3 regions of the Thermoanaerobacterium sp. R66 genome follow, and region 2 is predicted to be linked to each of the others. Evidence: riboswitches for the same ligand, from Rfam matches in the RefSeq annotation. Region 2 holds a riboswitch; each other region holds the start of a gene.

The links. A riboswitch is a leader RNA that binds a small molecule or an ion and turns the genes downstream of it on or off. The one in region 2 is predicted to bind S-adenosylmethionine.
Region 1: it holds a riboswitch for S-adenosylmethionine, as region 2 does, so the genes downstream of both, metK (methionine adenosyltransferase) here and metA (homoserine O-acetyltransferase MetA) in region 2, are expected to answer to the same signal.
Region 3: it holds a riboswitch for S-adenosylmethionine, as region 2 does, so the genes downstream of both, JJQ93_RS07205 (methionine ABC transporter ATP-binding protein) here and metA (homoserine O-acetyltransferase MetA) in region 2, are expected to answer to the same signal.

What each region holds. Positions count from the first base shown of each region.
Region 1 covers NZ_JAEUWW010000001.1:1,525,748-1,528,898, forward strand. Annotated here, with positions in the region: gene JJQ93_RS07785 (HD-GYP domain-containing protein) at 1-69, shown strand, start outside; gene metK (methionine adenosyltransferase) at 179-1,366, opposite strand; SAM riboswitch class I at 1,442-1,543, opposite strand; gene JJQ93_RS07795 (rubrerythrin family protein) at 1,673-2,176, opposite strand; gene JJQ93_RS07800 (peroxiredoxin) at 2,197-2,697, opposite strand; tRNA gene JJQ93_RS07805 (tRNA-Tyr) at 2,923-3,008, opposite strand; tRNA gene JJQ93_RS07810 (tRNA-Val) at 3,053-3,128, opposite strand; tRNA gene JJQ93_RS07815 (tRNA-Pro) at 3,134-3,151, opposite strand, start outside.
Region 2 covers NZ_JAEUWW010000001.1:135,956-139,106, forward strand. Annotated here, with positions in the region: gene JJQ93_RS00585 (APC family permease) at 1-702, opposite strand, end outside; gene metA (homoserine O-acetyltransferase MetA) at 847-1,764, opposite strand; SAM riboswitch class I at 1,828-1,935, opposite strand; gene JJQ93_RS00595 (geranylgeranyl reductase family protein) at 2,124-3,151, shown strand, end outside.
Region 3 covers NZ_JAEUWW010000001.1:1,414,676-1,417,826, forward strand. Annotated here, with positions in the region: gene JJQ93_RS07200 (BglG family transcription antiterminator) at 1-970, opposite strand, end outside; SAM riboswitch class I at 1,184-1,284, shown strand; gene JJQ93_RS07205 (methionine ABC transporter ATP-binding protein) at 1,361-2,383, shown strand; gene JJQ93_RS07210 (methionine ABC transporter permease) at 2,370-3,047, shown strand; gene JJQ93_RS07215 (MetQ/NlpA family ABC transporter substrate-binding protein) at 3,062-3,151, shown strand, end outside.

The DNA of each region.
Region 1 (3,151 bases), 1.4 Mb from region 2:
AATTTGGTTAAAACAAAGACACAAATTCTCGAAAAAGAAAATAGAGAAAGCAATGGAATCGCCATCTAATTTATGCTATAATAAAAGTAGCGGAGCGTACAATTTTTATAAAAATCGCGGCTATAAATATAAATATACAAGCCGCAAAGCCCGGAGGAAACTCCGGGCTTTAAAATTATTATTTATTGAAAGCAAGTTTTTTCAGTATCTCAACTCTGTCAGTTCTCTCCCATGTAAGGTCAAGATCTGTGCGTCCAAAATGTCCATATGCTGCAACTTGTCTATAAATAGGCCTTCTTAAATCAAGATCTCTTATAATAGCAGCAGGTCTCAAATCAAATACTTTTTTAACTATTTCTGATATCTCTTCATCAGATATTTTCCCAGTGCCAAAAGTATCTACATTGACTTCTAATGGTGTAGCTACGCCTATAGCGTACGCCAATTGAACTTCACACCTTTCAGCAAGCCCAGCAGCTACGATGTTTTTCGCTACATACCTTGCAGCGTACGCAGCAGATCTGTCTACTTTCGATGGATCTTTGCCAGAAAAAGCACCGCCGCCATGTCTTGCATATCCACCATAAGTGTCGACTATTATCTTCCTTCCTGTAAGACCACTGTCTCCTTGTGGTCCGCCGACTACAAATCGCCCTGTCGGATTTACATATATCTTCGTATCATCATCAATAAGCTCTGGTGGAACGATAGGTTTTATCACATACTCTTTTACATCATTTTCAATCTTATCATGATCCACATCTGGTGAATGCTGTGTAGATACGACGATTGAATCAACTCTCTTTGGCACGTCATCAACGTACTCAATCGTCACCTGTGTCTTGCCATCAGGTCTTAGGTAATCTAAAGTGCCATTTTTCCTTACCTCTGCTAATCTGCGAGCAAGCCTATGTGCTAATGATATTGGAAGAGGCATAAGCTCAGGCGTCTCTGTACATGCGTATCCAAACATCATGCCTTGGTCTCCAGCGCCTTGTTCTTCCAGCTCATCGTGGGAGATGCCTTTTTTAACTTCTAGAGCCTTATCAACTCCCAATGCTATATCTGGAGACTGTTCATCTATTGATGTAAGCACAGAGCATGTATCTGCATCAAAGCCGTATTTTGCACGAGTGTATCCTATTTCCTCTATGACTTTTCTTGCGATTTTAGGTATGTCAACGTAACACTTTGTGGATATTTCTCCCATCACCAATACCATACCTGTTGTAACAGCAGTCTCGCAGGCTATCCTCGCATATGGATCATTTTTTAAGATCTCATCTACAATAGCATCAGATATCTGATCGCAAATTTTATCTGGATGTCCTTCAGTAACTGATTCTGAAGTAAAATACTTTTTCATCTGTATCCTCCTTTTTTAAATCACATAAAAGACCTAAAACAAAATAAAACCTCTCCAAAAGAAGAGGCACATCCACCCTCATCTTTCAGAAGTAAACTTCTGCGAGAATTAGCACCTTGTCGTAAGACAGGTTGCCGGGCTTCACAGGGCTCTTCCCTCCACCTCTCTTGATAAGAGTTTCACTTATTTAACTTAAAATATAATATCACAGTACAACTAATAAGTCAATTAGAAAGTGAAAAAGTGCTTGACGACTGTCAAGCACTTTAAAGTTAATATATGATAATGAAGGGGTTCTTTTGCCTTTTAGAATACAACAAACTTATCCCTTGGAGCTCCGCATACAGGACATTTTTCTGGTGCTGTATCAATTACAGTATAGCCACATACTGGACAAATATATACTTTAGAAATCTTTATGTCTTCATTTTTCAATGCTGCAGCTTTTGCATCTGTGTACATCTTAGCATGTATTTTTTCTGCTTCTAACGCATAATTAAAACTTCTATCTGCAGCTTTCTCTTCTTGCAGATCAGCAACTGCCTTATATGCAGGATACATTTCTTCTTCTTCAAACGTTTCACCTGCTATTGCTTTGTCAAGATTTGCTACTGTGTCTTTCACTTCTCCTAATGTATTGTAGTGATTTCTAGCATGGACTAGCTCTGCATATGAGATAGCTCTAAAAAGCTTTGCTATGTTTGGCTTACCCTCCTTTTCAGCCACATCAGCAAAAATTTGGTACCTCATGTGGGCCTGGCTTTCACCTGCGTATGCATCGCTTAGATTTTTTGTCGTCATTTCTCTCATTTCAAAATCTCCTCCTTTTTTTAATCTAATACTTTGTCCCCTGGTTTCCAACCTACAGGACAAGCATGACCTGTTTGAAGTGCATTAAGCACTCTTAGTATTTCATCGACATTTCTGCCGATTACTGGCTCATGTACAACTTCATAATCAATAATTCCATCTGGATTAATGATAAAAGCAGCTCTTAAAGCAATTCCAGCATCTTCAATAAGTATTCCATACTGCCTTGTGACATCCTTGTTGTAATCAGACAAAAGCGGAAAATCAACACCACCGAGGCTATCTATCCATGCCTTGTGTGAATAAACGCTATCTGTGTTGATACCTAATAGCTCTGTATTGAGCTTGTCAAACTCAGGTTTCATCCTGTTAAACTCAGGTATTTCTGTCGAACATACTGACGAAAAGTCAAGTGGATAAAAGAAAAGCACTACCCATTTACCTTTATAATCGCTTAAGGATATTTGACCTTTTGTGCTGTCTAACTTAAATTCAGGAGCTTTCTTACCTACCAACGACATATGTACACACCTCTCATCTATTCTTCTTAGTCAATCATACATTGGATAAGCTATTAATATTTTATTTCTATTAATAACTATTTTCCCTTCACAAGTATTATTATACATCAATTATTTTTTATGTCAATAGGATTTGGAAAATTTTTTATCGATGTTTTTAAAAATCATTATGATAAGGAAATCTTGAAAGGCAAAATAAAAAAAGGCCCTTTAGCCTTGTATTCATGGTGGAGGGAGATGGATTCGAACCATCGAAGGCACCAGCCAACAGATTTACAGTCTGCCCCCTTTAGCCACTTGGGTATCCCTCCATGATTATTTTATTTTAATGAGAAAAAATATTCACAAATAGAAATGGTGGTCGCAATAGGGCTCGAACCTATGACCCCCTGCTTGTAAGGCAGGTGCTCTCCCAGCTGAGCTATACGACCAATCATGGTCGGGGTGGAGGGAC
Region 2 (3,151 bases):
TATTCCGAATATGGTGCTTAACTTTACGTTTCTTTCAGGGTTTTTAATTTCTTCAGCGGTTATTGACGCAGTTTCAAGTCCTACAAACGCCCACAGCGTTGAAGTTGCTGCTGCAGACAAAGTATTCATGCCTTTTCCTGCAGGGAACAATGGCATTACATTGCTTGACTTGAAATGTACTGCTGATACGATTATGAAGAATAAAAAAAGACATACTTCAAACACAGTTATTGTTGTTTGAGTTGAGCCAGCCTTTTTTACACCTATTATATTGATTATCGTAAAAATCCATAAGATTCCACTGGTGTACAGAAAAGCGGCTAAATGATTTTGCGATAAAATCGGGAATAAAGCGCTTGAGTAACTGGCAACTGCAATGACAACGGCAGCGTTTCCGATCCATGAACCATTCCAGTATAACCACGCATTGATAAAACCTATAAAGTCTCCAAAAGCTAATTTTGAGTATTCATACGGGCCACCGGCTTTTGGAATCCTTGAACCTAAATTTGCAAATGATAATGCCAACAATATTGATCCGATGCCTGTAACAAGCCATGCCAGTATTGTTGCGCCAGGACCTGATTTAGATGCAAGTGTAGCAGGAAGCATGAATATGCCGGAACCCATCATGTTACCTGTCACAAGTGCTGTGGCGATAAATAGGCCAATGTCTTTTTTGAGCTTTTGTGTTTTGTCCATATAGTACAATTCCTTTCTATAAATTTTTGAAATAGCATAATTAAATTAGCACAGGAAAGTGAAAAAGTCAATGAATAATTTTGCAAAAATGATATAAAAAATGCAGGATATAAAATCAAGTTTTATAACCTGCATAAATCATATTTATTCAATTGAATTCACATCGTATGGTGTTTTTTGGTATACATAGTAATTTAACCAGTTAGAAAACAATAGATTTGCATGGCTTCTCCATTTTACAATTGGCTCATTGTTAGGGTCATCTCCCGGGAAATAGTGTTTTGGTATTTTTATAGGAATGCCTTTTTTTAAATCTCTTTCGTATTCAGATTTTAGAGTCAAAGGATCGTATTCAGAGTGACCTGTCACAAATATCTGCCTGCCAGATTTTGATGCAACTATGTATACGCCTGCCTCATCTGATTCAGAAAGTATTTCAAGGTCATCTACAAGCTCTATATCTTCTTTTCTGACTTCCGTGTATCTTGAATGGGGCGCATAAAATTCGTCGTCAAATCCCCTTAATAAGTCGACATTTTTTTTGGAAACCTTATGCAAAAATACGCCAAACATTTTTTCTTTCAGTGGGTATTTAGGAATCCTATAATGGTAATAAAGACCAGCTTGAGCACCCCAGCAAATGTGAAATGTTGAAAATACATTGTGTTTGCTCCATTCCATTATTTCTTCAAGCTCATGCCAATAATCAACATCTGAAAAGTCCAAAGTTTCCACTGGTGCTCCGGTTATTATGAGACCGTCAAATTTTTCATGTTTTACGTCATCAAATGTTTTGTAAAAAGCTTCTAAATACTCTGGCGCAGTGTTTTTAGATTTGTGTGATGCTGCATAGAGAAATTTTAGATCGATTTGCAGTGGATTGTTGCTAAGTAGCCTTAATAGCTGTGTTTCTGTCACACTTTTTGTAGGCATCAAGTTTAAGATGGCGATCTTAAGAGGGCGTATATCTTGATGAATTGCCCTTTCTTCAGCCATTACGAATATATTTTCTTTAGCTAAAATATCGATGGCAGGTAGGCCATTTGGTATATTGATGGGCATTTGCAAACCTCCTTCAATGTAAAAAATAAAACGCCTCAGAGATGAGGCGTAGATAATCACATCTACTCATCTCCCAAAGCTATAAGCTTTGCAGGAATTAGCACCATTTTCATAAAATATGACGGTTGCCGGGTTTCACAGGGCCAGTCCCTCCACCACTCTTGATGAGTTTTGATTTACGATATTAAATTGTTAAAATAATTATATATTTATTGAAGTTTGATGTCAATAATATGAAGGACACTTTTCGCTAATTCTTATATTGACAACTGTTTGTTTATGAATAGCTTAAAATAATCCAATTTGTGGCTTTTATTTAGTATGTTTTGCAATTATAATTGAATTTAGAGGTGAAAGAAATGTATGATGCAATAATAATAGGTGGAGGACCTGCAGGATCTACATTAGGAAGAAAGCTGTCTAAAGAAGGATATAAGGTATTGTTGATAGAAAAGCATGTTTTTCCAAGGTACAAAGCCTGCGGTGGCGGAATAACGAAAAGGTGTTACAAATTATTAGATATTGATATAAGCCAATACGTAGAAGATATTACCAATGAAATTATCTTTAAATTTCCTAACGGCAAACAGACTGTTTTGCAGACTGGTGAGCCTATAATATATCAGGTAGATAGGACTAAATTTGACAAATATTTAATAGATAAAGCAGCTTATTATGGGTGTGAAATACATGATGGTGAATTATTTTATGACTTTTATCAGCATGATAAGGGACTTGTCGTTGTGACAGACAGGAGTGAATATGAGACAAAGGTTTTAGTAGGTGCAGACGGAATAAACAGCAATGTGGCACATAAAGCGAACTTAATAAATGGCAAAAAAGGCATAGCACTTGAAGGTGAAGTATACGTCGATAATAGCTTAATCGATGGATTAAAAGGAAAAGTTGTGGTGGATTTCAACGCAATAAGATATGGGTATGGATGGGTATTCCCTAAAGGTGATAGATTGTCTATTGGTGTCGGGACTTTTTTAAACAAAGTTTCAGACATAAAAGAAATGTTATCTAAAATGATAGAGGAAAATGTGGACGGAAATATAAAAGACTGCAAAATTTACGGGCATCAGTTGTCGTTTCCTGATGGGAGCGATGGTGTATTTAATAACGATAGAATAATATTGATTGGAGATGCTACAAGGCTTGCTGATCCATTTACAGGCGAAGGAATATACAATGCTTTGCTTACTGCAGACATATCATTTGATGTTCTAAAAAAGCATTTCAGTGGAGAATGTGGATTGGATGAATACACTCTTAGACTCAATAGAGAAGTTGTGCCAGATGTTGGTTGGGCATATAGATTAGCGCAATTTACGTACAATAACATGGATTTCATAGAAAAATCAGTAAGATATTTTCCTAATGT
Region 3 (3,151 bases), 1.3 Mb from region 2:
CATCTTCTGCAACGCTGACCATCTCATGCAGTATTTCATTTAACAGCTCGTCATTTACGTCTTCGGTATTTGCCCTGTACCTTGCTCCTTGTAGATGAATCGTTATATATCCGATTTCATCTTCTGGAATAGATATATCAAATTCTTCCTCCAGAAACCTGGCAAGCATTTCTGCAAACTTATACTCATCTGACTTCCTAAGCTCATAGAGGCTTTCATTACCTATTTTTATCTTTTCGCCTTCTTTTATTCTTTTTAGCGCCAATGCCAGATGCACCGTAAGCCCCATGTAGGAGCTTTCTGCTAATTCGTAATCAAGGGATTTCTCCAATTTTTGTATAGCCTTCTCTATCTTTAAAACCGTATCGTAGTCTATAAGCCTGAGTAATCTATCATTTATGTCTTCACTAAGCTTGTTTATATTATTGTACCCTTTATTTAAAAACTCAATTAGGTCTTTTGTCTCCACATTGTCATACAGAAAATTTATTATGGCCCTTCTTATATTGCTTTCATCGCCTTTTACGTATATGCCAACGCCAGGCTTAGTTACAATTGTAACATTTTGCTTGTTTAGCCATTTATCGATCTCTTTAATGTCATAGCTTATTGTTGCCGTAGTCACATTGTATTCTTTAGCGAAGTACTCAAGTTTTACAGGTTCTTTCATCTGCAAAAGCTCAGATAGTATCAACTTTCGCCTTTTATCAGCGTCAATGCTTGGCCTATAACCTATTACATCGAATTTGAATTTTTCGATATCATTATCAGTTCCTTCTAAGACTAGTACTCCATCGTCATTTTTAAGCTTCAAATTGTATTCTTTTATATATTCATTTATTGCATTTATTTCTCTGTAAACAGTCCTTTTGCTTAACTTGTACAAAACGACGATATCGTCCAAACTGGAAACTTCTTTTGAAATAACCTTTTTGAAGATTTCTAATTGGCGCCTACTTAACTCTTTCATAGATATTTGTCCTTTCGTCTATGACAAATTATTAATAAGTTAACTTATCTTTCATCTTAATTATAATCAATTTATTGATTAAATCAACACAAACTTGTGAATACACTGTCAGATTTATTATGACAAAAATTTAATATTGTCGCATGAAAATTTTGCTTGACTTTTCAACATCCATCCTATATAATCATTTTAACAACTAAAAACGAAATTATTCTCTTATCTAGAGAGGTGGAGGGACTGGCCCGATGAAACCCGGCAACCGGCACGTATGTGCAATGGTGCCAATTCCTGCAGCGATTGCTGAGAGATGAGAGAGGACGAAACCTCTTTCATTGGAGGTTTTTTTTATTGCTTTTTTAAACTACATTTGTGAAAAGAAGGTGAAATGATTTGATCGAAATAAAAAACTTAAGCAAAGTTTACAACACAAACGGAAAAGAGGTAATAGCTTTAAAAGACATCAACTTAACTATACGTGATGGTGAAATTTACGGCATAATGGGTCTAAGCGGTGCCGGGAAATCATCATTGATAAGGTGCATAAACATGTTGGAAAAACCTACATCTGGCAGCATACTGATAAACGGCGTAGAAATGACAAAGTTAAATTCAAAAGAACTGAGAAATATGAGAAAAAAGATTGGCATGATATTTCAGCATTTCAATCTTTTGATGAACTCTACAGTGTATGAGAACATAGCATTTCCTCTTAAGATCTCGAAAGTCAGCGATTCTGTCATAAAAAAACGCGTTGATGAATTACTGGATGTGGTAGATTTAAAAGACAAAAAGTACGCATACCCTTCGCAGCTATCTGGGGGACAAAAACAGAGGGTAGGCATTGCAAGAGCTTTAGCAAACAATCCAGACATAATTCTATCTGATGAAGCCACATCCGCTTTAGATCCTACCACGACAGAATCCATCTTAAATCTTTTAAAGGACATAAACAAACAATACGGAATTACAATCGTGGTAATAACGCACGAAATGTCTGTAATAAGAAATCTGTGCGACAAAGTGGCAGTTTTGGAAGACGGAATGATTATCGAGGAAGGAAATGTAATAGACATCTTTTCAAATCCTTCAACAGAAACATCTAAGAGATTTTTAAAAGATATGATAGCTGAACTTCCGCCAGACATATTGCTTGATGACGAAAATCCAAATGAGGAAATCTTGAGATTATCGTTTTTTGGTAGCAGCAGCAACCAGCCTGTCATATCCCATATGATAAAGAATTTCGATGTTGAAGTGAATATCATTTCCGGAAATATCGAAAGAGTGCAAAACTCACAGATAGGAAATCTCTTAATAAAAATAAGCGGTGAACAGAATTCCATAAAAAATGCTATAAAATTTTTAGAAAACAATGGTCTTAGAATAGAGGTGCTTAAAAATGGTATCGTCTAACATATTCCAGTATTTATTAAACTTGTGGCAGCTTATGGAAGAACCTCTTTGGGAATCTTTGTACATGGTGTTTTTCTCAACACTTTTCTCAGTAATAATAGGACTGCCTCTAGGCATAATACTTGTCATAACCGACAAAGGTCATATAAAGGAAAATCTAAAGTTAAATCAGGTATTAGGTACTGTGATCAATGTCATGAGGTCAGTGCCGTTCATAATCCTCATAATCGCAATCTTCCCATTGGCAAGGCTTATTGTTGGCACAACTATAGGACCTACCGCTGCTATTGTACCACTGTCCATTGCTGCAGCCCCATTTGTAGCAAGAGTTGTAGAATCATCTCTTAAAGAAGTAGACTGGGGCGTCATTGAAGCATCTATATCTGTTGGCGCTTCAATACCACAGATAATATTCAAAGTCATGATTCCAGAATCATTGCCATCACTTATATTGGGAATAACTCTTACAGTGATAAATATTTTAGGGTATTCTGCTATGGCAGGTGCTATTGGAGGAGGTGGTCTTGGAGATCTGGCTATAAGATATGGCTACCAAAGGTTTCAGACAGATGTGCTTATTGCCACAATCATAGTCTTAATAATCTTTGTAGAAATCGTGCAAAGAATAGGAAACTATCTTGCAAAAAAAGTTGATAAAAGATGAAAGGATGGTATGTAATGAAAAAATCATTTTTATTTCTCACTCTCATATTGACATTTGCATTTATCTTATCAGGATGCACAAAATCCAACAACACAGCCGCTACA